2 regions of the Nonomuraea sp. NPDC050394 genome follow, and region 1 is predicted to be linked to the other one. Evidence: predicted binding sites of a transcription regulator. Region 1 holds the regulator's gene; the other holds the start of a gene.
The links. Region 1 encodes HrcA, which represses chaperone genes, less so after heat shock. Its sites were predicted from a motif close to TTGGCACTCTCNNNNNGAGAGTGCCAA; they were not measured.
Positions count from the first base shown of each region.

Region 2: groES (co-chaperone GroES) is a predicted target of HrcA. The motif match lies at 6,219-6,245, and genes of this name have one in related genera.

Region 1 is NZ_JBITIO010000004.1:283,329-294,664, reverse strand. It holds gene ACIBKY_RS18940 (glycoside hydrolase family 18 protein) at 1-156, opposite strand, end outside; gene hemW (radical SAM family heme chaperone HemW) at 254-1,474, shown strand; gene ACIBKY_RS18930 (hypothetical protein) at 1,493-1,876, opposite strand; gene ACIBKY_RS18925 (hypothetical protein) at 1,873-3,480, opposite strand; gene ACIBKY_RS18920 (DUF4870 domain-containing protein) at 3,563-4,315, opposite strand; gene ACIBKY_RS18915 (DUF3097 domain-containing protein) at 4,312-5,121, opposite strand; gene ACIBKY_RS18910 (hypothetical protein) at 5,139-6,071, opposite strand; gene hrcA (heat-inducible transcriptional repressor HrcA) at 6,215-7,228, shown strand; gene dnaJ (molecular chaperone DnaJ) at 7,240-8,379, shown strand; gene ACIBKY_RS18895 (16S rRNA (uracil(1498)-N(3))-methyltransferase) at 8,408-9,139, shown strand; gene ACIBKY_RS18890 (hypothetical protein) at 9,144-9,788, opposite strand; gene ACIBKY_RS18885 (SigE family RNA polymerase sigma factor) at 9,785-10,330, opposite strand; gene ACIBKY_RS18880 (histidine triad nucleotide-binding protein) at 10,561-10,905, shown strand; gene ACIBKY_RS18875 (PhoH family protein) at 11,003-11,336, shown strand, end outside.
Region 2 is NZ_JBITIO010000001.1:219,950-231,285, reverse strand. It holds gene guaB (IMP dehydrogenase) at 1-52, opposite strand, end outside; gene ACIBKY_RS01320 (LuxR C-terminal-related transcriptional regulator) at 503-1,513, shown strand; gene ACIBKY_RS01315 (DUF5319 domain-containing protein) at 1,869-2,246, shown strand; gene ACIBKY_RS01310 (hypothetical protein) at 2,207-2,650, opposite strand; gene ACIBKY_RS01305 (sigma-70 family RNA polymerase sigma factor) at 2,647-3,282, opposite strand; gene groL (chaperonin GroEL) at 4,117-5,736, opposite strand; gene groES (co-chaperone GroES) at 5,818-6,132, opposite strand; gene ACIBKY_RS01290 (NAD-dependent epimerase/dehydratase family protein) at 6,291-7,151, opposite strand; gene ACIBKY_RS01285 (MarR family winged helix-turn-helix transcriptional regulator) at 7,256-7,753, shown strand; gene ACIBKY_RS01280 (Uma2 family endonuclease) at 7,843-8,460, shown strand; gene ACIBKY_RS01275 (methyltransferase domain-containing protein) at 8,485-9,657, shown strand; gene ACIBKY_RS01270 (hypothetical protein) at 9,831-11,336, shown strand, end outside.

The sequences.
Region 1 (11,336 bases):
GCTGGTCTCCATGTCCTTGACGTGGTAGTTGCGGCCATAGACGCCCCACTGGACGAAGTAGGCGACTCTCTTGTAGTCGGAACCGTGGGCCTCTGCCGGGGCCGACACCACCGTCATACCGAGTAAGAGGGTGAGAGCGAGCAGGACTTTCTTCACGCGGCGTCTCCTGAATTGATAGGAAACTTTCCTTTAAGATGACCTGACAGTAGGACGGTGTGATCGGGCAGTCAATGGCAGAAGGCAGACTGGAGGGGTGCCATCCACCCTGCCCGACGGCGATCCCGCGCCCCCGTCCGGAGAGCTGCCCGAGAGCGCCCTGCGCGGCCTCGGTGAGCGCCCGTTCGGTTTCTACGTGCACGTCCCGTTCTGCGTCACGCGCTGCGGCTACTGCGACTTCAACACCTACACCGCCGCCGAGCTGGGCCCCGGCGCTTCGCACCGGGACTACGCCGACACCGCCATCGACGAGGTACGGCTCGCGCGCCGCGTGCTCGGCACGGCCGACCTGCCCGTCGAGACGGTGTTCTTCGGCGGTGGCACGCCCACCCTGCTGCCCGCCGGCGACCTGGCCCGCATCCTGGCGGCAATCGACGAGGAGTTCGGCCTGCGCCCCGGCGCGGAGGTCACGACCGAGGCCAACCCCGAGTCCGTCGACCCCGGCTATCTGGCCGAGCTGCGCGCGGGCGGCTTCAACCGGATCAGCTTCGGCATGCAGTCGGCCAAGGAGCACGTGCTGAAGGTGCTCGACCGGCACCATACGCCGGGGCGGGCGGCGCAAGCCGTACGTGAGGCCCGGCAGGCCGGGTTCGCGCACGTCAACCTCGACCTCATCTACAGCACTCCGGGAGAGAGCGACGACGACTGGCGGGCGTCGCTGGAGGCGGCGATCGCCGCCGGGCCCGACCACGTCTCCGCGTACTCGCTCATCGTCGAGGAGGGCACGCGGCTGGCGGCCCGCATCAGGCGCGGCGAGCTGCCGATGCCCGACGACGACGTGGCCGCCGACCGCTACCTGATCGCCGACGAGCTGCTGGCGAAGGCCGGGTACTCCTGGTACGAGGTTTCCAACTGGGCCGGCTCCGAGGCCGGCCGGTGCCGGCACAACCTGCTCTACTGGACCGGCGGCGACTGGTGGGCCGTCGGGCCGGGGGCGCACAGCCACGTGGGCGGCACCCGCTGGTGGAACGTCAAGCACCCGGCCGCCTACGCGCAGCGGCTCGCCCAGGGCCTCTCCCCGGCACACGCCAGGGAGGTGCTGGAGGACGCCGACCGCGAGGTGGAGCGGCTGATGCTGGAGCTGCGGCTGATCACCGGCTACCCGCTGGGCGACGTGGCGCCCGGCGCGAGGCTCGCCGTGGCCAGGGCCGTGGGGGACGGGCTGCTGGAGCAGGAGGCGTTCAAGGCGGGCCGCATGGTGCTGACCCTGCGCGGCCGCCTGCTCGCCGACGCCCTGATCCGCGACCTCACGCTCTGACCGTCGTCCTGACCTTCGTCACAGGAGGGCGGCGACCAGGTCGGCGATCGGGCCCAGCGCGGCGGCGAGGGCCGTGACGGGCGCCAGGCGGGTGCCGAGCCGGTCGAGGGCGGCCGCGACCCGGGCCGGGTCGCGCTCCCCGGGTTCGGCCTCGGCCTCGGCCAGCACCTCCTCCAGGTCACGGCGGGCCTGCCGGGCCTGTGGCAGCTCGGCCGCGTGCGTCTCCACGAGGGCCAGGAGCGCCTCCACCTGGCTCCGCAGCCGCCCCAGCTCGTCCCGAGGGACCGGGCGCGCCTGGCCGGGCTGGAAGACCGAGCCCTGCCCGCCGATGTTGCTCGCGGTGAACGTGCCGCCGCTGACGACGGTCCCGTAGTTGGGCGCCGGCGGTTCGGGCGTGCTCACGCGGCCCCCTTGCCCGCCGGCGCGGCGAACTGCGCGCCCTGGCCGCCGACGTTGGTCCCGTTGAACGTGCCGCCGTTGACCACCGTGCCGTTGTTGATGACGGCGGCGATCTGCTGCCGGTACGCGGCGGTGTCCACGCCGCGCTGCTCCAGGAAGTCCAGCACCGCGTTGTTCAGCCGCTCCTCCACGAGCTTGGCGTACTTGAACGCGTCCAGCCCTTCGAGGAAGGTGTTGATGTGCGGCTCGGCACCCGCCTCGCGCAGGCTGATCCTGGCTCCGTAGTCGTAGACCACAAACTTGTCCGGGTCCTCGGGCAGCCGCATCGCCATGAAGATCCGCCGCAGCAGCCGGGCGGGCGCGCCGACGACGTCGCGGGCCAGCGCGAGCGGGGCGCGGCTGAGCGCCGCCAGCACGAGCGCCGCGCCGGCCTCCCTGGGCAGCTCGTCCACCGCCCGATAGGCGCCGCGCACGGGCGGCAGCGCCGTCACGATGAACTCGGTGTAGAGCATCCGGCCCTCGACGGCCAGGTGGATGAAGATCGACACGGTGGTGTCGCGGTCCTCGGCGGGCAGCACCTCCTCGCCCTCGACGTCGGTGACGGCCTCGCCGCTGGTGCCGACCACGATCCACCGGTAGTGGCGGGCGCCCGACTGCGGGTTGCGGATCACCGCCTGGAGCTCCCGGTCGCTGAGCTGGTAGCGGGGCCGGGTGCCGTGCAGCAGCGGGTGCTCGCCGTGGAGCTGGTTGAGGCGGCCCTGCGCGATCACGTGGTCGAGGATGTCCAGGTGGACGGGCATGGCGGGTTCGGCGGCCGTGCGCATCTGGCCGAGCCGCTCGCCGACGAACTCGTGCAGGTCCACCGCGTCCACCATGGCCGGCGCCCGGCCCGCGTCGCCGGTGCGCCGGTCGAGCTCGGCCGCGATCGTCCAGGCCCGCACGAGCTCGCCCGCGCCGACGAACGGGTTCTCGCCGGAGTAGAGCGTCAGGTTGCCGTGCTGCGCGAGCTTGACCTCCGTCATCCGAGGCCCCGCCTCCGCTCCGGTACGGCCCGCGCCCGGCCGCAGCCGCTCCGACAGGATCCGGTAGACGCGTACCCGGTAGGCCAGCACGGTGGCGATGGCGGCCACGAGCATCAGGGGAGCCATCCAGCCGGAGCCGTCGTCCTCCTCGATCCCCGAGCCGCTCGCGCCGAAGTACTTGGTCAGCAGCAGCGCGGGCACGACCACCAGGGCGAAGAAGCCGATGACCAGACCGGCCACGAGGGCGGGGCTCAGCCGCCTGCGCTGCCCCAGGCTGCCGAAGCCGCCCGAGGCGAAGGCCGCCAGCACGCCCAGGACCATGAGCCACGGCGTCGTGGCCTCGAAGTTGAACAGCAGCGCGAGCAGCAGCATCACCGTGACCGCGGCCTCCCTGACGGTCAGCAGCGACCGCGAGTAGAGGCAGTGCCGCAGCACGGGGCCCAGGTCGAACCCGCCGACCGAGGGCGCCACCGCGTGGTGGCGGCGCTCGATCAGCGCGTACAGCGCCCGGTCGCGGAAGCCGGGATCCAGGTAGGCGGCGGCCGCAAGGTATCTGGTGGTGTTGCGCAGGCGCTCGTGCACCATGACCTCCCCGTGAGTGACCCGTCCATCGTCACCCGGGGAGCTGGGATCATTCCGGAGAGTGATCGAACCGTGATTCTCCGTATTACTTGATCATGCGGATGCTGATCGGGTAGCGGTAGTTCTCGCCCTTGTTGGTGGCGATGGCCGCCTGGATGTGGAAGATCAGCGAGACGATCCAGACCACCGGCAGCAGCAGGAAGCCGATGATGACGATCGTCAGGATGAAGGAGACCACGTAGCCGATGAACATCGTGATCTGGAAGTTCAGCGCCTCGGCCGCCTGGTCACGGACGTAGGGGGACTCGTCCTTCTTCATCAGGTAGATGATGAGCGGGCCGATCCAGGAGACCAGCAGGCCCAGCAGGTGGGACAACATCGCCATCGTGGTGTCGTCGGTGCCGGGGCGCGGGCCGTACATGCCGGGGGTGTGGGGCTGGGGGGCCACCGCGTAGCCGTAGCCGGGCGGGGGCTGCTGGGGGTGGCCGTAGCCCTGGGGGCCCGATGGCTGCTGCCCGTAGGGGTAGGTGGCGGAGGGCGGCTGCTGGCTGTACCCGCCTGACGGCTGCTGGCCGTAGCCACCCGAGGGAGGTGGGACGTATCCGCCCGACGGCTGCTGGCCGTACCCGCTCGGAGGTTGCTGGCCGTATCCGCTCGGGGGCTGCTGGCCGTACTCGCTTGAGGGCTGTTGACCGTATCCGCCCGGAGGTTGCTGGCCGTACCCGCTTGAGGGTTGTTGACCGTAGCCTCCCGAGGGCGGCTGGTTGTAGTCGGGAATGTCGGAGCGCTCCACCCGGCGGGTGGAGTCGTCGTCAGGCTGGGGGTGGTCCTGGCTCATGATGCCTCCGTGACGAAGTCGATCAGCTCCTCGACCCGGCCGAGAAGCTCGGGCTCGAGGTCGGAAAAGGTCGAGACGGCGCCCAGGATGCGCCGCCACGCCGCGGCGGGCTCCATGCCCCAGCCCAGGGCGGCGATCACGCCCTCCTTCCACGGCACCCCGCGCGGCACGTCCGGCCAGCCCGGGATCCGCAGGACGGACGGCTTCACCGCCTGCCAGATGTCGATGTACGGGTGCCCGACGATCAGCACGTCGGGCGAGCTGACCTGGGCGGCGATCCGGCTCTCCTTGGAACCGGGCACCAGGTGGTCCACCAGGACCCCGAGCCGCCTGCCGGTGGACGGGCCGAACTCCGCGACGATGGCGGGCAGGTCGTCCACGCCCTCCAGGTACTCCACGACCACGCCCTCGACCCGCAGGTCATGGCCCCAGATCTTCTCCACGAGGGCGGCGTCGTGCACGCCCTCGACGTAGATGCGGCTCTCGCGGGCCACGCGGGCACGCAGGCCCTCGACGGCGATCGAGCCCGACGCGCTGCGCCTCGTCCCGCCCGCCGCCGGGGCGACCGGCCGCACCAGCGTCACCGGCCGGCCCTCCAGCAGGAACGCCGCGGGCGCGAGCGGGAACAGGCGGCGCTTGCCGAAGCGGTCCTCCAGCGTGACGGCCTCCTTGTCGCAGGCCACCACGGCGCCGCAGAAGCCGCTGCCGGCGTCCTCCACGACCAGGTCGAGATCCGCCGGGACCTGAGGGATCTTGCCCTTGCCCGGACGCCGCCAGTTCCCCGCGAGCACATCACCGTCGTACACACGGGGACCGTAGCAAATCACCCGCCCATCGCGAGGCGCTTGCGGTGGCCGCTGCGGCGCACCAGCACGATGACCGTCCACACCACCGCGATGAGCACGCCGACCGCGGGCAGGATGAACAGCGCGGCCACGCCGCCCATGATGCCGCCGGCCGCAGAGGCCAGGTCCTTGCCGACGCCGAAGCGGGTCTGCGCGTCGGGTTCGATCGTGCAGCTGATCTGGTAGTCACCGGCGGCCGGGGCGTTGACCAGCGCGATCAGCTCCCAGCTCGTGCCGTTGAGCTCGACGGTCTGGTTCACGGGAGTGGTGACGAGCTTGGCGTTGCCGTTGATCTGGCACTCCCAGCTGACCTGGGTGCCGCGCGACAGGTAGAGCGCGGGCCGGTCGGCCGGGTCGATGGTGACCGTGGCGGGCTGGCCGGGCTGGAACGTCTTGCTCGGGGCGGCGCCGCTCACGCCGCTCGTCACGCCGCCCGCGAACAGCGCGATGCCGGCGATCACGAACACCACGGCCACGCCCCAGGCCGCGGCGATCTGCCACAGCGGCGGGCGCAGCCGCTTGCCGTCCACCTGCGGGGGGAACTGGGGGGCGCCGTACGGGGGCTGGCCGAACTGCTGCTGGCCGTACTGGGGCTGCTGGCCGAAGGAGGGCTGGCCATACGGGGGTTGCTGGCCGTACTGGGGGCCCGACGGCGGCTGGCCGTACTGGGGGCCTGACGGCGGCTGGCCGTACGGCGGATCTGAGGGCGGCTGGCCGTACTGCGGGCCTGAGGGCGGCTGGCCCTGCTGGGGGCCCGACGGCTGCTGGCCGTACGGCGGGCCGCCCGGAGGCCCGTACTGGGGACCGCTCTGCGGCGGGGGGCCGTACGGGGGCCCGCCCTGCGGCGGAGGCTCGTACGGAGGCTGCTGAGGAGGCTGCCATCCTCCACCCTGCCGGAAATCATCACTCATACCCGCAAGTGTGGCCGTACCGGCTTGCCGTCCGCTAGCACGTGGGTTATCGCACCTTGTGGGTGAGAGCCGTACACTTGGCACTCGGGAACACCGAGTGCCAGACCTGGTGTTTCCCAAGGGAAGAGGTAGGAGGTGCACACGTGCTCGACGACAGGAAGCTCGCGGTCCTCCGTGCGATTGTCGAGGACTACGTGTCCACCAACGAACCGGTGGGCTCCAAGGCGCTGGCCGAGCGTCACAACCTCAAGGTCTCCCCGGCCACGGTGCGCAACGACATGGCCGCGCTGGAGGAGGAGGGGTACATCACCCAGCCGCACACCAGCGCGGGCCGGGTGCCGACGGACAAGGGCTACCGGCTCTTCGTCGACCGGCTCTCGCAGATCAAGCCGCTGTCCACGGCCGAGCGCAGGGCCATCGAGACGTTCCTGGCCGGCGCGGTCGACCTCGACGACGTGGTGACCCGCACGGTGCGGCTGCTCGCGCAGCTGACCAGGCAGGTCGCGGTGGTGCAGTATCCGACGCTGACGCGCTCCAGCGTGCGTCACGTCGAGCTCGTGCCGCTGAGCGAGCGGCGGATCATGCTCGTGCTGATCACCAACACGGGCCGGGTCGAGCAGCGCGTCGTCGAGCTGCCCGAGGTCATCGAGGATCCCCGGATCGCGCACCTGCGCGCCGTGCTCAACGCCTGTCTCGACGGGTGCGGGCTGGCCGAGGTGCCCGACCTGGTGGCCGATCTGCCGGAACGGCTTCCGGTGGAGGACCGGCCGGTCGTCGCGACGATTCTGTCGGTCCTGCTGGAGACGCTCGTCGAACGGCACGACGAGAAGATCGTTTTCGCCGGCGCGGCCAACCTGGCCGGCGCCGACTTCACCATCGGCCTGCGCGACGTCCTCGAAGCGCTGGAAGAGCAGGTCGTGCTCATGCGCCTGCTCGGCGAGACGACAACGGACACCCCGACCGCGCTCACCGTGCGCATCGGAGCGGAAAACCCCTATCTCCACGGTACGTCCATCGTCGCCACCGGATACGGTTCTGGCGACAACCAACTGGCCCGGCTGGGCGTCCTCGGCCCCACGAGGATGGACTACCCGGTGACCATGGGCGCCGTGCGCGCAGTGGCACGCTACGTCAGCCAGATCCTGGCTGCTTCTTAAGAGGTCGATAAGTGGCAAACAGCGACTACTACAGCACCCTCGGGGTGCGCCGTGACGCCAGTCAGGACGAGGTCAAGAAGGCCTATCGCCGGCTGGCCCGTGAGCTGCACCCTGACGTGAACCCCGATCCCGCGACGCAGGAGCGTTTCAAGGAGATCACGCAGGCGTACGAGGTGCTGTCGGACCCGCAGAAGCGCCAGATGTACGACCTGGGCGCCGACCCCTTCGCCACCGCCGGCGCGGGCGCCGGAGCGGCCGGTTTCGGTGCGGGCTTCCCCTTCAGCGACATCATGGACGCCTTCTTCGGTTCGGCGGGCGGCGGGCGCGGCCCCCGCTCGCGGGCCAGGAGGGGGCGCAACGCCACCATCCGCGTCGAGCTGGACCTGCGCGAGACGGCGTTCGGCACCACGCGCGAACTGGTCGTCGACACGGCCGTGGTCTGCGAGGTCTGCCAGGGCGCCGGCGCGGCGCCGGGCACCCACCCCGACACGTGTGACATGTGCGGCGGCCGGGGCGAGGTCTCCCAGGTCACCCGGTCCTTCCTGGGCCAGGTCATGACCTCGCGGCCGTGCCCCCAGTGCCAGGGCTTCGGCTCCATCATCCGCAACCCGTGCCAGGAGTGCGCGGGCGACGGCCGGGTGCGCACCCGCCGTACGATCAAGGTCCGCATCCCCGCGGGCGTCGAGGACGGCACCCACATCCAGCTGGCCGGTGAGGGCGAGGTCGGCCCCGGCGGCGGCCCGCCCGGAGACCTCTTCCTGGAGATCGTCGAGCGGCCGCACGAGATCTTCGAGCGGCGCGGTGACGACCTCCACTGCACCGTCCAGATCCCGATGACCGCCGCCGCCCTCGGCACCGTGCTGACGGTGGAGACGCTCGACGGCGCGGAGGAGGTCGACGTCCGGCCCGGCACGCAGTCCGGCCAGGTGATCTCCATGTACGGTCGCGGCGTGCAGCGCCTCAACGACTCCGGCCGCGGCGACCTGCTCATCCACGTCAACGTGGAGACGCCGGGCCGCCTCGACCCGGCCCAGGAGGAGCTGCTGCGCGAGCTGTCGAAGCTGCGTGGGGAGGAGCGCCCGCCCGGCAAGTTCGCGCCGGGTCAGCAGGGCTTCTTCTCCCGCCTGCGAGACGCCTTCAACGGCCGCTGACCTCCTTGTACGGCGAGCGGAGGCGGCCATGAGCGTTCCGGTGTTCCTGGCCGGGCGCGAGACGTTCGGCGGCGACGAGACGGTGCTCGACGGCCCGGAGGGCCGCCACGCGGCGGCCGTCAGGCGGCTGCGGGCAGGTGAGCGGGTCGACCTCACCGACGGCGACGGAGCGGTGGCCGAGTGCGTCGTGCGCGAGGCGCTCAAGGACCGGCTGCTGCTCGACGTGCTCAAGCGTTACGAGGTCCCGGCCCCGGCGCCGCGCGTGGTCGTGGTCCAGGGGCTGCCCAAGGGCGACAGGGGCGAGCTGGCCGTCGAGATGATGACCGAGGCCGGTGTCGACCGCATCGTGCCCTGGGCGGCCGCGCGCAGCATCACCCAGTGGAAGGGCGACAAGGTCGCCAAGGCGCTCGGAAAGTGGCGCGCCACCGCGCGGGAGGCGGGCAAGCAGGCACGGCGCTTCCACGGGGCCGAGGTGGCCGATCTGGCCTCCACCGCTCAGGTGGAGGCGTTGCTCGGGCGGGCGGCGCTGGCGCTCGTCCTGCATGAGGAGGCGGCGGAGCCGCTGTCGCGGGTGAGCCTGCCCGCCGGCGGGGAGATCGTGCTCGTGGTCGGGCCCGAGGGCGGGATCTCGGAAGGCGAGCTGGCCGGGTTTGTGACGGCGGGAGCCGTACCGGCGCTGATGGGGTCTACGGTGCTGCGGACCTCGACCGCGGGAGTGGCCGCGGCGGCGGTGCTGATGTCGCGCACCGGGCGCTGGTGAGACCTCAGTTCACCTGGTTGGAGGTCAGCGGCGTCGTCAGGTCGGTGGGTGGCGCGGGCGCCTGGTCGTCCGGCGGGCACTCCTCCGGCGGGCAGCTGCCGGACGGGATGGGCGTGTCGGTGGGGCCGGAGGGCGTGGGACTGGCGGACGCCGTGGGGCAGTCCTCGCGCGGGGCGGCCTCCTCTTCCGGAGTGGACGGGCACGGCGTCGGCGTCGGGGTGACGCTGCCGCTGGGGGACGGCTTCGCCGTCGACTTGGCCGACTCGGTGGCCTGACCGGGCGACGTCGGCGTGGGCGTCGGGTCGGCCGGCAGGATCGCCGGCTCTGACCTGCTCGGGCTGGGCTTGTCCTGCGGGCGGTTGGTGGAGGAGTTGTCCGGCGGGACCGTCGAGTCCTCCACCGGCTGGATCTGAGTGGGGGTGATGACCCGTTCCCTGAGTGAAGGAACCACCATGACGACGGTGCCCGCGACCAGTACGGCACTGACCGTGGCGGCGCCGATGCGCCACCACAACACGCTGCGCACGCCCCGCCGCTCGATGCGGCCGCGGATGATCTCCAGACCTTCCGGAGACGGCACGACCGCGTCCGCCTCCGCGCGGAGCACGCGGCGCAGAATGTCGCCGTACTCGTCGGGCGGCTGGGTCATGACATCTTCTCCAGGACGGATCGCAAGGCGGCCATGCCACGGGCGGTGTGGCTCTTGACCGCGCCCTTGCTGATGCCCATGGCATGGGCGATCTCAGCCTCGGACAGATCTCCGTAGTAACGAAGGACAAGGGCCTCTCTCTGCCGGGTCGGCAGCGCGCGTAATGCCTCGATGACAGCGGAGCGCTCCAGCTCGCCGATGGCGCCGTTCTCGGCGCTCGGGGCGTCTGGCAGGCCCTTGGGTGCGTACTTCTCCACGACGGCTCGGTGACGCAGAACGGAACGGGACCGGTTGACGACAGACTGCCGCAGGTAGGCGAGTGCCTTGTCGGGGTCACGCAGTCTGCGCCAGGCGCCATGGATGGCGACGAACGCGTCCTGCACGACTTCCTCCGCGGTTGCTATGTCGCGCACGAGCAACACGGCGAGACGAACCAATGACCGGAAGTGCGCACTGTACAGCGCGGTAACGGCCACGTCGGCGTCCCATCCGACCGGCACCGCCCCCAGCGACCTGTCGGCCAGAAGGGTTTCGGTGGTCACATCAATGGGACGCTCGGCCTTCCCTGCGGGTTTACGCTCTTCCGGTTCTTGAGGTTTTCCCGGTTCCTTGGGGTGCATTACCCAGTCGTGTCCTCGCCAGGTGGCCTCGCCCGAGCCTGAATCGTCTTTTGTGCTGAAGTGTCGCACACACACCCTAACCGCGCGGATCTTCCGGCGCACGGTACGCAGGATTACCGATTGGCAACGGGTCGCCTCGATAGGCTACTCCCGTGACCGACTGCCTCTTCTGCAAGATCGTGGCCAAGGAGATCCCGGCCGACGTCGTCCACGAGAGTGACCGTACCCTCGCCTTCCGTGACATCAACCCGCAGGCGCCCACGCACGTGCTCGTGATCCCCAAGGAGCACCACTCCGACGCCGCGGCGCTGGCCGTGGCCGACGACGGGCTGGCCGACGACGTGCTGAAGGCCGCCCACGCGGTGGCCGTACAGGAAGGGGTGGCCGAAACCGGGTACCGCGTGGTGTTCAATACCGGGGCCGGCGCGGGGCAGACCGTCTTCCACGTGCACGCGCATGTTCTCGGGGGGCGCAACCTGACCTGGCCTCCCGGCTGATATTGACGCGAGCGCGCGGGCCACTCCCGGCTACCATGGGGCCAGAGAAGTACACCCGAATTAAGACCGGGAGGCATCAGGCCCGAGGGCCTGACCCATGTCCGAACTACACGAATCCCGACGCACGGCACCTCCCTCGCGCACTCAGGCCAAGGTGCTGATCCCGGACGAATACCCGATGGTCAGCCTCCTGGGCTCCCGTGACGAGCTGCTGCGCGTCATCGAGGGCGCCTTCCGGGCCGACATCCACGTCCGGGGCAACGAGATCACCATCACCGGTACCCCCGACGAGAGCGGCGCCGTCGTGCGCCTGTTCGAGGAGCTGGTCGAGGTGCTGCGCAACGGCGGCGAGCTCTCGCCCGACGCCGTCGAGCGGAGCATCGCGATGATGAAGATGACCTCCGAGCGGCCCGCAGAGGTGCTGTCGCTCG
Region 2 (11,336 bases), on a different contig from region 1:
GCACGAGCAGCACGTCATCGAAGGTCAACCCCGTTTGGGTGAATTTGGACATGCTGCGGCCCCCTCCTGCCAATGCGCTGATGCGACAAGTTTAGAGCCTGTCTGCAAACGGAACCGCGCGGGTCCGGAAGATGGGGGTGAGAACGCGCCGGGGGGACGATGACCCCCACGGACCGCCGTCTCCCCGGCGCATCCGGAGAGGCACAAAAGTGCCGGAGGAACCGGCCGGTCGGTGATCCGCCCGGTTCCTCCGGCCACCGGCATCTGGTCGGACGCGCTCTACGCCACCGAACCCCCCTCCGCGTCCTGATGGCCGCGTCGCCCGACCCTTGATGCCGACGCTGGGTTAAGCCTGCGTTACTCATGGGCACACCGCAATGTGAAAACGTGCAATTGCACGAAGTTGCACCCCCGCCGAAGGAGTCGGAGCAACACCCGGACAGAGGTCCGGTGCCGAGTTATTCTCGCCGCACGCCCGTGTCCCCCCTACGGAGCCCCCCACATGCGTAACGAGCCCGCCACCGTTTCCGATCCACTCGAGACGCTGGGCCTCGACCCGGCACAGACCGCGCTGTACACCGCGGTCCTACGCCTGCACCGCGCCACGCTGGCCGAGCTCGCCGAGGCCATGGACGGCCCGGCCGACAGGGTCGGCAGGCAGCTCGAGGACCTCGTCCGGCTGGGCGTGGTGGACGAGCGGTCCGGCGAGTACCTCGCCCGGCACCCGGCCGCCGCCCTCGGCCGGCTCATCGCCGAGCGGCTGGACCGGCTGGCCGAGGAGAGCCGGCGCATCGACTCCGCCCTGGGCTCGATCCGCGGCCTCATCCACGACTACGACGCCGGCCGCCACTACCAGAGTGGTCCCTTTCCGGTCGAACTGGTCAGCGGGGCCGACGTGCTCTACGAGAGCGTGGTCGGCATGGCCGTACAGGCTCCTCCGCTGGAGTTGCTGATCGCCATCCCCGACGAACGCACCATGACCGACTTCGTCCGCAAGTTCGCCGACCCCTGGATCGACGCCCAGCGACGCCGCCTGCTCAGCATGCGCGCGGTGATCCCGGTGGCCACCCTGGCCCTGCCGGGCGTCCGCGACCAGCTCACGCGCCTGCTGGAGTCCGGCGGAAGGGTCCGCACGCTCGACCGGGTACCCAGCTGGTTCATGACAGCGGGCCCCGAAGCCGCCGGCCTGCCCGCTCTGTGGGGCGGCGGCCTGCCCGACCACGCGTACAACTTCTACCTCGTCCGCGCGCCCATCGTGGTCGGCGTCCTGCGCTCGCTCTTCGAGGAGTTGTGGAGCCGCTCGGTACCTCTGCCGTGGGGGCGGCGGGGCGACGGCATGGTCCAGGTGCTGCGGCTGGCCGCGCAGGGCATGTGCGACGACTCGATCGCCCGGCAGCTCGGCGTCTCGGTCCGCACCGTCCGCGCCCGCTTCGCCGACGCGATGGCCGAACTGGGGGCACAGTCCCGCTTCCACGCCGGCGTCGAAGCCTCCCGCCGCGGCTGGCTCGGCTGACCACCTTTCCGGTACGGCCGCTTTCCGGTACGGCCGCTTCCGGTACGGCCCGCGCCCTCCGTCCCGGACCCCGGAGCCGACCGTCAACCCGAGCGGGCGACCCGAACCAGGAGGAACCAACCGCCGACCCGACGGGCCCACCCCGGACCGGAGAAGCCGACCATCAGCCCGCGGGGGGCCATCCGGACCGGAGAAGCCAACGGATCTGAGCGTCGGGAGACCCTGGGCCCGGCCAGTGCTTTGGCAGGGAGTTTGCCGGTATTTCGGGAGCTGTGGTCCCGGGGTGAATGCGGCACAAGGGGTCGGTGCGGTGCTTATTAGTGCCCAGGCTGCGTTAGGTCACTATGGTGGAAAGGTGCTGGAAGACGTCCCCCGCGACCCGTTCGCGGACGATCCGAACGATCCTTCCTCCGCCATGGGCGAATTCGACGACCCGGAGCCGCTGACGGCGGCCGAGCGCGACGAGGCCATCACCGACCTCGCCGACGTGGAGGTCTTTCGCTCGCTGCTGGAGCCCCAGGGCGTCCTCGGACTGGTCCTCGACTGCCCGGAATGCGGCGAACAGCACTTCTTCGACTGGGAGCTGCTCCGCGGCAACCTCCGCCAGATGATCGACAAGGGCCGCCCGCAGGTACACGAGCCCGCCTTCCACCCCGACCCCGCCGACTACGTGACCTGGGAGTACGCGAGGGGCTACGTCGACGGCGTCATGGACACCGAAGAGCGCCGCTGATCGTCGAGGTCATGCCGCAACGCCGCCAGCAGCCGTAGCGCCGGATCCGTCGCGTCAGGCTGATACCCGAGCGCCAGAGCATCCAGAAACGCGTCCGTCTGCTCCTCGGCCGTCAACCCGCCGAGTTCCCACTCTCCGGCCACCGCCGTGACGGACCGCCGTTCCCCGGCGGCCGGCTCCGCGAAGTCCCGCGCCCCCGCCGCCGGACCTCCGTGTACCGGCAAGCCCTCGGGCGAAGGGCCGTCCGAGAGCCTGGGTGAACGTCCGGTCGTGCCGTCAGCCGCCACACGGGCCGAGCCGCCGGATGACGGATCGGCCGGGACCTGGGGCGACGGGTCGGTTGAGCTCGGGGGCGTCCGGTCGCCGTACGCGGCCGCGCCCTCCACGTGTTCCTCCGGCGTCAAGCCGACTCCAGCTCGGCCATCTGCCGCAACCTGGCCAGCGCCCGATGCTGGGCGACGCGGACCGCTCCTGGTGACATGCCGAGTACATTACCGGTCTCTTCGGCCGACAGTCCTGACACCACCCGCAGCAGCAGGAGTTCGCGCTGGTTGGCGGGCAGCCGGGCCAGCAACCTGCGCGCGTGCTCGACCTCGATGTAGCGGACCACGGTCTCTTCTGGCCCCGGGCCCTCGTCGGGCCCGTCAGGAAGATCCTGCGTGGGTACGGCGGAGCGGACCGAACTCCGCAACGCGTCGGCCACCTTGTGCGAGGCGATGCCGAAGACGAAGGAGGCGAAGGGCCGGCCCATGTCCCGGTAGCGCGGCAGTGCGGACAGCACCGCGATGCAGACCTCCTGGGCCACGTCATCCGCAATGTGATATTGCCCAGAAACCCGGCCCAGCCGGGCGCGGCAATAGCGCACCACCATCGGCCGCAACTCGCCGAGCAGGGATTCGATCGCAGAACGATCGCCCGCAACGGCGAGGCTCGTCAGTTCTCTTAGGTCGGAGTCATCCGTCCGTGCCGGAAGTCTCGACGCGAGCCTTACCCCAATTTTGGCGTCGGCGACGCTTCCCTCGCTCACGTTAGGCATGATGCCCGCCCTGGTCCGGCCTGTCGTCATGGCGAACGGCTACGGATTGGTCACATTGAAGAGACGATAACTACCCGTAATCGGACGACCACACTAAGCCTTTCTATGGAGTCGGAATATTTCACCCGATTCCCCGAAATGCGCGAAAATTGTCACGGGCGCGAGACGCTTTACTCCATAGGTTGGTTTACCGCAATAACCCAACTTTCCACATCTGGACATCCACCAGCCGCCGCCTCTCCGCCACCCCTACGCATGAGATCGCCCACTGGGCCCCATGCGCTACATACGCCTCATGCCTATAAAAGCTCGCATGCAGGCATTAACCACCCAGTCGGGCATGATACGCGCGTAACGGCGGCCGGCCCCGCATCACCGGAGGAGCGTCACCCTGGACGGAGCCCGGCCCTGTGCGGCGGGTGGGGGTGGGGCGGCTGGGCCGTAAGGGAAGGGCCGCAGAACGCACCCCAGCCCCGCCAGGGGCGTCCCCAGCACAGACGCCCACCCCGAGAACCCGCCGTCAGCCCGAACGACCGCCCCCACCGACGACGTGCCGCCCGAAACGGACCCCAGCCCGGCAAGAACAGACCCAAGCCCTGGAAGGGCACAACCCACAGAAGACGGCCCGCAAGGGAAACGGCCCGCAGGACGGCACACGACGGGAACCGGCACGGGAAGCCGCGCGCAAGACGCCACGCGACGGGAAACGGCACAGGGAAGCGGCGCACAGGACGGCACGAACGCGAAACGGCCCGCACTGGCGAGCGGTGCGGGCCGTTTCGACCTCAACGGGCCTTGGCGACCTTGAGAGGTCAGTGGCGATCCGGGAAGCGGTCAGTGGCCGTGGCCGTGACCGTGGCCGCCGCCCGCGGCGGGAGCCTCCTCCTCGGGCTTGTCGACCACCAGGGCCTCCGTCGTGAGCAGCATGCCGGCGATGGACGCCGCATTCTGCACCGCCGAGCGGGTGACCTTGACGGGGTCGATGACGCCCTGGTCGATCAGGTTGCCGTACTCGCCGGTCGCGGCGTTGAGGCCGTGGCCCGCGGACAGCTCCGCCACCTTGTGGGTGACGACGTAGCCCTCAAGGCCGGCGTTCTCGGCGATCCAGCGGGTCGGCTCGACCAGCGCGCGGCGGACGACGCCCACGCCAGTGGCCTCGTCCCCGGTGAGGCCGAGGTCGTCCAGCTCCTTGCCGACGTGGATCAGCGCGGTGCCGCCGCCGGAGACGATGCCCTCCTCGATCGCGGCGCGCGTCGCAGAGATCGCGTCCTCGAGACGGTGCTTCTTCTCCTTGAGCTCGACCTCGGTGGCGGCGCCGACACGCAGCACGCACACACCGCCGGCCAGCTTGGCCAGGCGCTCCTGCAGCTTCTCGCGGTCCCAGTCGGAGTCGGACTGCTCGATGGCGAGCTTGATCTCCTTGACCCGGTCCTCGATCGCCTGCGCGTCGCCGGCGCCGTCCACGATGGTGGTGGCGTCCTTGGTGACGACGATGCGGCGGGCCGTGCCGAGCACCTCGAGACCGACGTGCTCCAGCTTGAGCCCGACCTCCTCGGCGACGACCTGGCCGCCGGTGAGGATGGCCATGTCCTGGAGCATCGCCTTGCGACGGTCACCGAAGCCCGGGGCCTTGACGGCCACGGAGGTGAACGTGCCGCGGATCTTGTTGGTGACCAGGACGGCCAGGGCCTCGCCCTCGACGTCCTCGGCGACCACGAACAGCGGCTTCTTGGTCTGGGCGACCTGCTCCAGCAGCGGCAGGAAGTCCGCGATGGAGGCGATCTTGCTCTGGGTGAGCAGCACGTAGGCGTCCTCCAGGACGGCCTCCATGCGCTCGGGGTCGGTCACCATGTACTGCGACAGGTAGCCCTTGTCGAACTGCATGCCCTCGGTGAACTCGAGCTCCATGCCCATGGCGTTGGACTCTTCGACCGTGAGGACGCCGTCCTTGCCCACCTTGTCGAACGCCTCGGCGATGAGGTCGCCGATCTTGGCGTCCTGGGCGGAGATCGTCGCGACGTTGGCGATCTCCTTCTTGTCGCCGACCTCGCGGGCGCTGGCGATCAGCTTGTCGCTGATGGCCTTGGCGGCCTTGTCGATCCCGCGCTTCAGCGACAGCGGCGAGGCGCCGGCGGCGACGTTGCGCAGACCTTCGCGGACCATGGCCTGGGCCAGGACGGTCGCGGTGGTGGTGCCGTCACCCGCGATGTCGTTGGTCTTGGTGGCCACTTCCTTGGCGAGCTGGGCGCCGAGGTTCTCGTAGCGGTCTTCCAGCTCGATCTCGCGAGCGATGGTCACGCCGTCGTTCGTGATCGTCGGAGCACCGAACTTCTTGTCGATGACGACGTTACGGCCACGCGGGCCGAGGGTTACCTTCACGGCGTCCGCGAGGGCGTTGACGCCGCGCTCAAGAGCGCGCCGCGCGTCCTCGTCGAACTCCAGGATCTTCGCCATTTGGTTGAAAGTCCTCTCCTAGCGTCGAAAGCCCCGGTCGCCTCTGCTGAGAGCTGCGTCCGGGGCCCGACACATACCGGCTTACTTCTCGATGATCGCGAGAACGTCGCGGGCGGAGAGCACGAGGTACTCCTCGCCGCCGTACTTGACCTCGGTGCCGCCGTACTTGCTGTAGAGGACGATGTCGCCCTCGGAGACGTCAAGCGGAATCCGCTTGTCGCCGTCCTCGTCCCAGTTGCCCGGGCCCACCGCGAGGACCTTGCCCTCTTGCGGCTTCTCCTTGGCGGTGTCTGGGATGACCAGGCCGGAAGCGGTGGTCTGCTCGGCCTCAAGCGGCTGGACCACAATGCGGTCGCCGAGCGGCTTAACGGGAACCTTAGTGGCGGTCGTCACGATCGGACCTCCCCTTCAGATTTGAATGATCTAGAAGAGGCGACCAGCGGGGCCTGCCGTCGCGGGTGGTAGACCTGCCTCGTCGCACGTTGGCACTCTCAAGGGGAGAGTGCCAACACGAAACATATGCAAGAGGGGCTTGACAGTCAACACGAACCGGCTCAGCGCGCGTAAGAGCCTTCCCGCAGCTCGGAGACGATACCCGGCCTGCTGGGGGCCCATCCGAGTGCCGCACGGGTTCGCGCAGAGCTGACACGCTGGCTGAGCGCGAGCGCTTCGGCGAACGGCAGACCCACGACCCGCGCCGCCTCCTCCACCGGCAACGACAGCACGTCCGCGCCCTCATCGACCCCCGCCGACCGGGCCGCGGCCGAGGCCACCCGGGCCAGCGGCACGTGGTCCTCCGCGATCCCGTGGTAGATCGCGCCGGGCCGCCCCTTCTCCACCGCCGTCACGATCAGGTCGGCCAGGTCGTCCACGTGCACGAACGTCGAGCCTTCCCCGCCCTCGCCCACGTGCACCCCGCGCCCGCGCTCGGCCGCCCAGCCGCGCAGCATCGCCGCGATACCGCCGCCGCGCCCGTGCACCAGCCCCGGCCGCACCACCACGCCGCCCGCGCCGAGCACCAGATCCTCCACCTTCGGCCGGTACCCGACGATCGGGATCGGGTCGGTCGCGCTCTCCTCGTGCCCGTCCTCGGTCGCGCCGAGGACCCATACGCCGCTCACGTACACCACCGGCCTGCCCGCGCCGAGCAGCGCCCCGATCACCTGGAGGTCGGTCGCCTCGTCGCCGGTGAGCTGCGCCGCGTGCACGACCGCGTCGACGTCCGGCGTCACGGCCGCGGTGATCGACGCCGCGTCGGACAGGTCCCCATGCCTCTCCTCCGGTACGGCGGGCAGCCGCCTGCCCCCGTCCTCGGCCGGCCGTACCAGGGCCACGACCTCATGACCGCGCCCGGTGAGCTCCTCGACGAGCGCGCCGCCGATGTACCCCGTCGCGCCCAGCACCAGAACCTTCATCGCTCTTCCACCCCAAACACTTCGACATTGAAACTTTCGACGTGGTGGACAGTAGCCCGGACCCTCGAACATTTCAACCTCGAAGTTTTTGATAGTGTGCAGCCATGCGAGACGCAGTGGACGCGATCACGAACCAGTGGGCCGCCGCCCGCCCCGACGTGGACGTGAGCCCGATGGGCGTGGTGGGCCGCCTGTCGCGTGCCTCGCGCCTGCTGGAGCGGGGCATCAAGGAGTTCTTCGCCGAGCACGGGCTGGAGCCGTGGGAGTTCGACATGCTCGCCACGTTGCTGCGCGGCAACCCGGAGCACACCATGTGCATGAAGGACCTGGCCGCCTCCGCCCTGGTCAGCCCCGGCGCCCTGACCAACCGCATGGACCGCCTGGTGGAACGCGGCCTGGTGCGCCGCTGGCCGCTGGAAAGCAACCGCCGCATGGTCCTGGTGGCGCTGACCGAGGAGGGCGAACGCCTGGCCGGCGACCTCCTGGCCCTCCACGTGGCCAACGAGGCCCGGCTCCTGTCCGCCCTCACCCCCGCCGACCAGAAAACCCTGGCCGAAACCCTCCGCAAACTCCTGGTCTCCCTGGGCGACACGGAGCTGTGAATGGGGGAACATCTCTCCTAGAGGAAAGCGCAGCAGAATGTGGTTCGATGACCACGAACGGCGACGACACCGACCTTACAGTGAGTGATGTGACCGCCACGATGGACCGCACGAGAGACGTACTCGCGAACTGGCCCTATCCGCCGGACGGCGGCTGGACGTCCGACGATCTCGATCTCCTGCCTCAGGACGGGCCCAACGGCGAGCTGGACCTCTTCAAGCGCGTCGAACTCATTGACGGAGCCCTCATCCTCATGTCCCCCCAACGCAACTTCCACGAGTATGTGATCTCCAACCTGCGAGGCATGCTCAAAGCGCAGGCTCCCGCACATCTGCGGCCGAGCACGCAGATGACCATCCGCATCGACAGGTGGCAGCGTCCAGACCCTGATGTGCTCGTCGTCGACGCCGACGCCTCAAGAGACATGGCCCGCACTGCCTTCCAGGCCAAGGAAGTACACCTCGTCGTCGAGGTCGTCTCCCCCGAGTCCGAGCATCGCGACATCCACGTCAAGCCGAAGATCTACGCCGGCGCCGGGATCCGGCACTTCTGGATCATCGAGGAAGAGCGCGGCCAGCCGGTCGTGCACGTCTACGAACTCGACGAGGCGACGAGCTTCTACTCAGGCATCGGCATCTTCCGCGACAAGCTCCAGCTCCAGCTCCCCTTCCCCATCACCATCGACATCGCCGACCTGCTGACCTGAGCGCGTGCACTAACGTCGGATGACGTGGACCTCGACGCCTTCCTCGGCCTGCTGACGCCCCGTGGCCGCAAAGCTCTGGACGAGGCGGTCGAGCTGAGCGGGAGCGATCCGGTCAAGGCGGCCACGCGGCTCAGGAAGACCTACGACAGCGCGCTCACCTCGGCCGCACTCACCCAGGCCGGGCTCAGGGCGCGGGCGGTGGCGAAGTTCGGGGACGACGCCCGGCTCATGTACTTCACGCCGCACGGCCTGGAGCAGTCCACCCGGGCCGAGGTGGCGGCGCATCGGGCGCGGCGGCTGACCGCGGCGACCCAGGGGCCCGCCCGGGTGGTGGACGCCTGCTGCGGCATCGGCGGGGACGCGCTGGAGCTCGCGCGGGCCGGACATCGGGTGGACGCGGTCGAGCTCGATCCGCTCACCGCCGCCGTGGCGCGGGCCAACGCCGAGGCGCTGGGGGTCGGGGATCGGGTACGCGTGCGGGTGGGGGACGCGGCGGAGGTGGCCCCCGAGGAGTACGACGCGCTGTTCGCCGATCCGGCCCGCCGTACCGCCAGGGGAAGGACGTTCGATCCGCAGGCCTACTCGCCGCCCTGGCCGGTGGTCATGGATCTGGTCGGGCGGGCGCGGGGGTCGTGTCTGAAGGTGGCGCCGGGGATTCCGTACGAGTACATACCGGAGGCGGCCGAGGCCGAGTGGGTTTCGTACAAGGGGGAGGTCAAGGAGGCGGCGCTCTGGACTCCCGGGCGGGCGGGGCGCAGGGCGACGCTGCTGCCGGGCGGGCAGACGCTCACGCCCACGGGCGCGCCGGCGGCGGTGGGCGAGCTCGGCCGGTACGTCTACGAGCCCGACGGGGCGGCGATCCGTGCCCATCTGGTGGGCGAGGTGGCCGAGATGGTGGGCGGGCGGCTGGCGGATCCGATGATCGCCTACATCACCGGGGACGAGCCGGTGGACACGCCCTGGGCGGCCAGGTATGAGGTGGACGAGGCGCTGCCGTTCTCGCTGAAGCGGCTGCGGGCGGCACTCCGGGCCCGCGAAATAGGAAATGTCACCATCAAGAAGCGCGGCTCCGCCGTGGACATCGAACGATTGCGGCGAGACCTGAGACTTTCCGGTGACAAGTCAGGAGTAATCATCCTCACGCGGATTATGAACCAACCTTTTGTTCTCATCTGCCTGGGGCTCCCACCTGCATAAATGACAAAACAGGATCTTTTCCAGTCACCCCGACGGACCTTGATCCAAAGGCTAAGGTGGACGCGCGGGAGTTCTCCCCCCTATAGCGGATTACCGCGTTCTCCTTCAGTCATTGCATACCGGACCTATCCCACCGCTGCGCGGCACTCCGTCGGCGAGTGAAGGAGCTTTCGGTGGATCATTCCAATCACACCACCCTTTTGCAGGCAGGCGGCCAGACCGCCATATCCGACAGGATGCGGGAGCTACTCGCGCGCGCCGCCCAGGACCACGTCTACGAGCAGCGCACCCAAGGGGCCGTACTCGACGAGATCCGCCAGCGGCTCGAAGGCATGGAGTGGCTGCTGCGCGAGGTGCGCGAGCGCGAGCTCGGCGGGCTGAGCGGCACGCTCGAGTCCGTGAGCGGCCGCCTCGACGACATCTCCGCCAAGCCGCCGGTCTGGGCCGAGGGACTGGCCCAGCACGTGGAGGCGGTACGCGACCACGTCGACGCCGTCGGCGAGCAGATCGGCAACGTCGACGCCCGCGTCGAGAACGTCAGCCAGCGCGTCAGCCCCGTCATCGAGCTGCCCAGCCTGTGGGCGGACGTCGGCACGGTCGGCGAGAGCGTCGATGAGGCGCTCAAGCGGCTGCAGACGGTGCTCGACGGCACCGAGGGCATCGCCAAGCGGCTCGGCGACTTCGCAGGCAGACTCGGCCAGCTCAACTCCAGCATGGAGGCGGCGGCCAACCGTTTCACCAGGCTCGACAAGTCCATCGGCGAGCTCACGGCCCGCACCGAGCGGGTCGAGGGCGGCATGACCGACCTGTCCGACACCCTCACCGCCCGCATCGGCACGGTCGGCGAGGAGCTCAGGAGCGCCGTCGAGCAGGTCGGCGCGAGGGTCGAGACGGCGGAGGAGCGCCTGTCCGGCCGCCTCGACGGCCTCGACAGCCGGGTCGACCGGGTCGACGGCCGCCTCATCGCCGTCGACGGCCGGCTCAACAGCGTCGATGGCCGCATCGAGACCGCCGACGAGTGCCTGGCCGACATCGACACCCGCCTCGACGGCATCGACGGCAGGGTCGGCGGCGTCGACAACCGCCTCGTCGGGCTCGACAACCGCGTCGTCGGCCTCGACAACCGCGTGGCCGGGCTCGACAAGCGCGTCGGCGAGCTCGACACCCACATCGGCGACCTCGACAACCACATGGGCAAGCGCATCGGCGACCTCGACGGCCGGGTCGACGCCCGCTTCGAGACGCTCGACGGGCGGGTCACCATCGTCGACGAGTGGCTGGCCGCCGCCGACCAGCACCGCTCCGACACCGCCACGCGTACCGAGGGCCGCTTCAACAAGCTCGACAACGCCTTCGAATCCCTCGACGAGCGCCTCGGCGAGGTCGAGGAGCACGTGGTCGCCCGCTTCGACGGCGTGGACACCCAGCTCACCCGCGGCACCGAGCAGCTGGAGGGCGTCGACGACCGGGTCGAGGCGGTCAACCAGCGCGTCGGCCAGCTCCCCGCGACGCTGGCGATCGCCGAGCGGGTGGGCGAGCTGCTCGACTCGCAGACGACCGAGCAGGTCAAGCGCTTCGACGCCATCGACGAACGCCTGGCCGCCGCCTCCGCCGAACTCTCGGCCACGATCGAGGCCCGCCCGGACCGCGACGAGCTGACCCAGTCCGTCACGGACGCC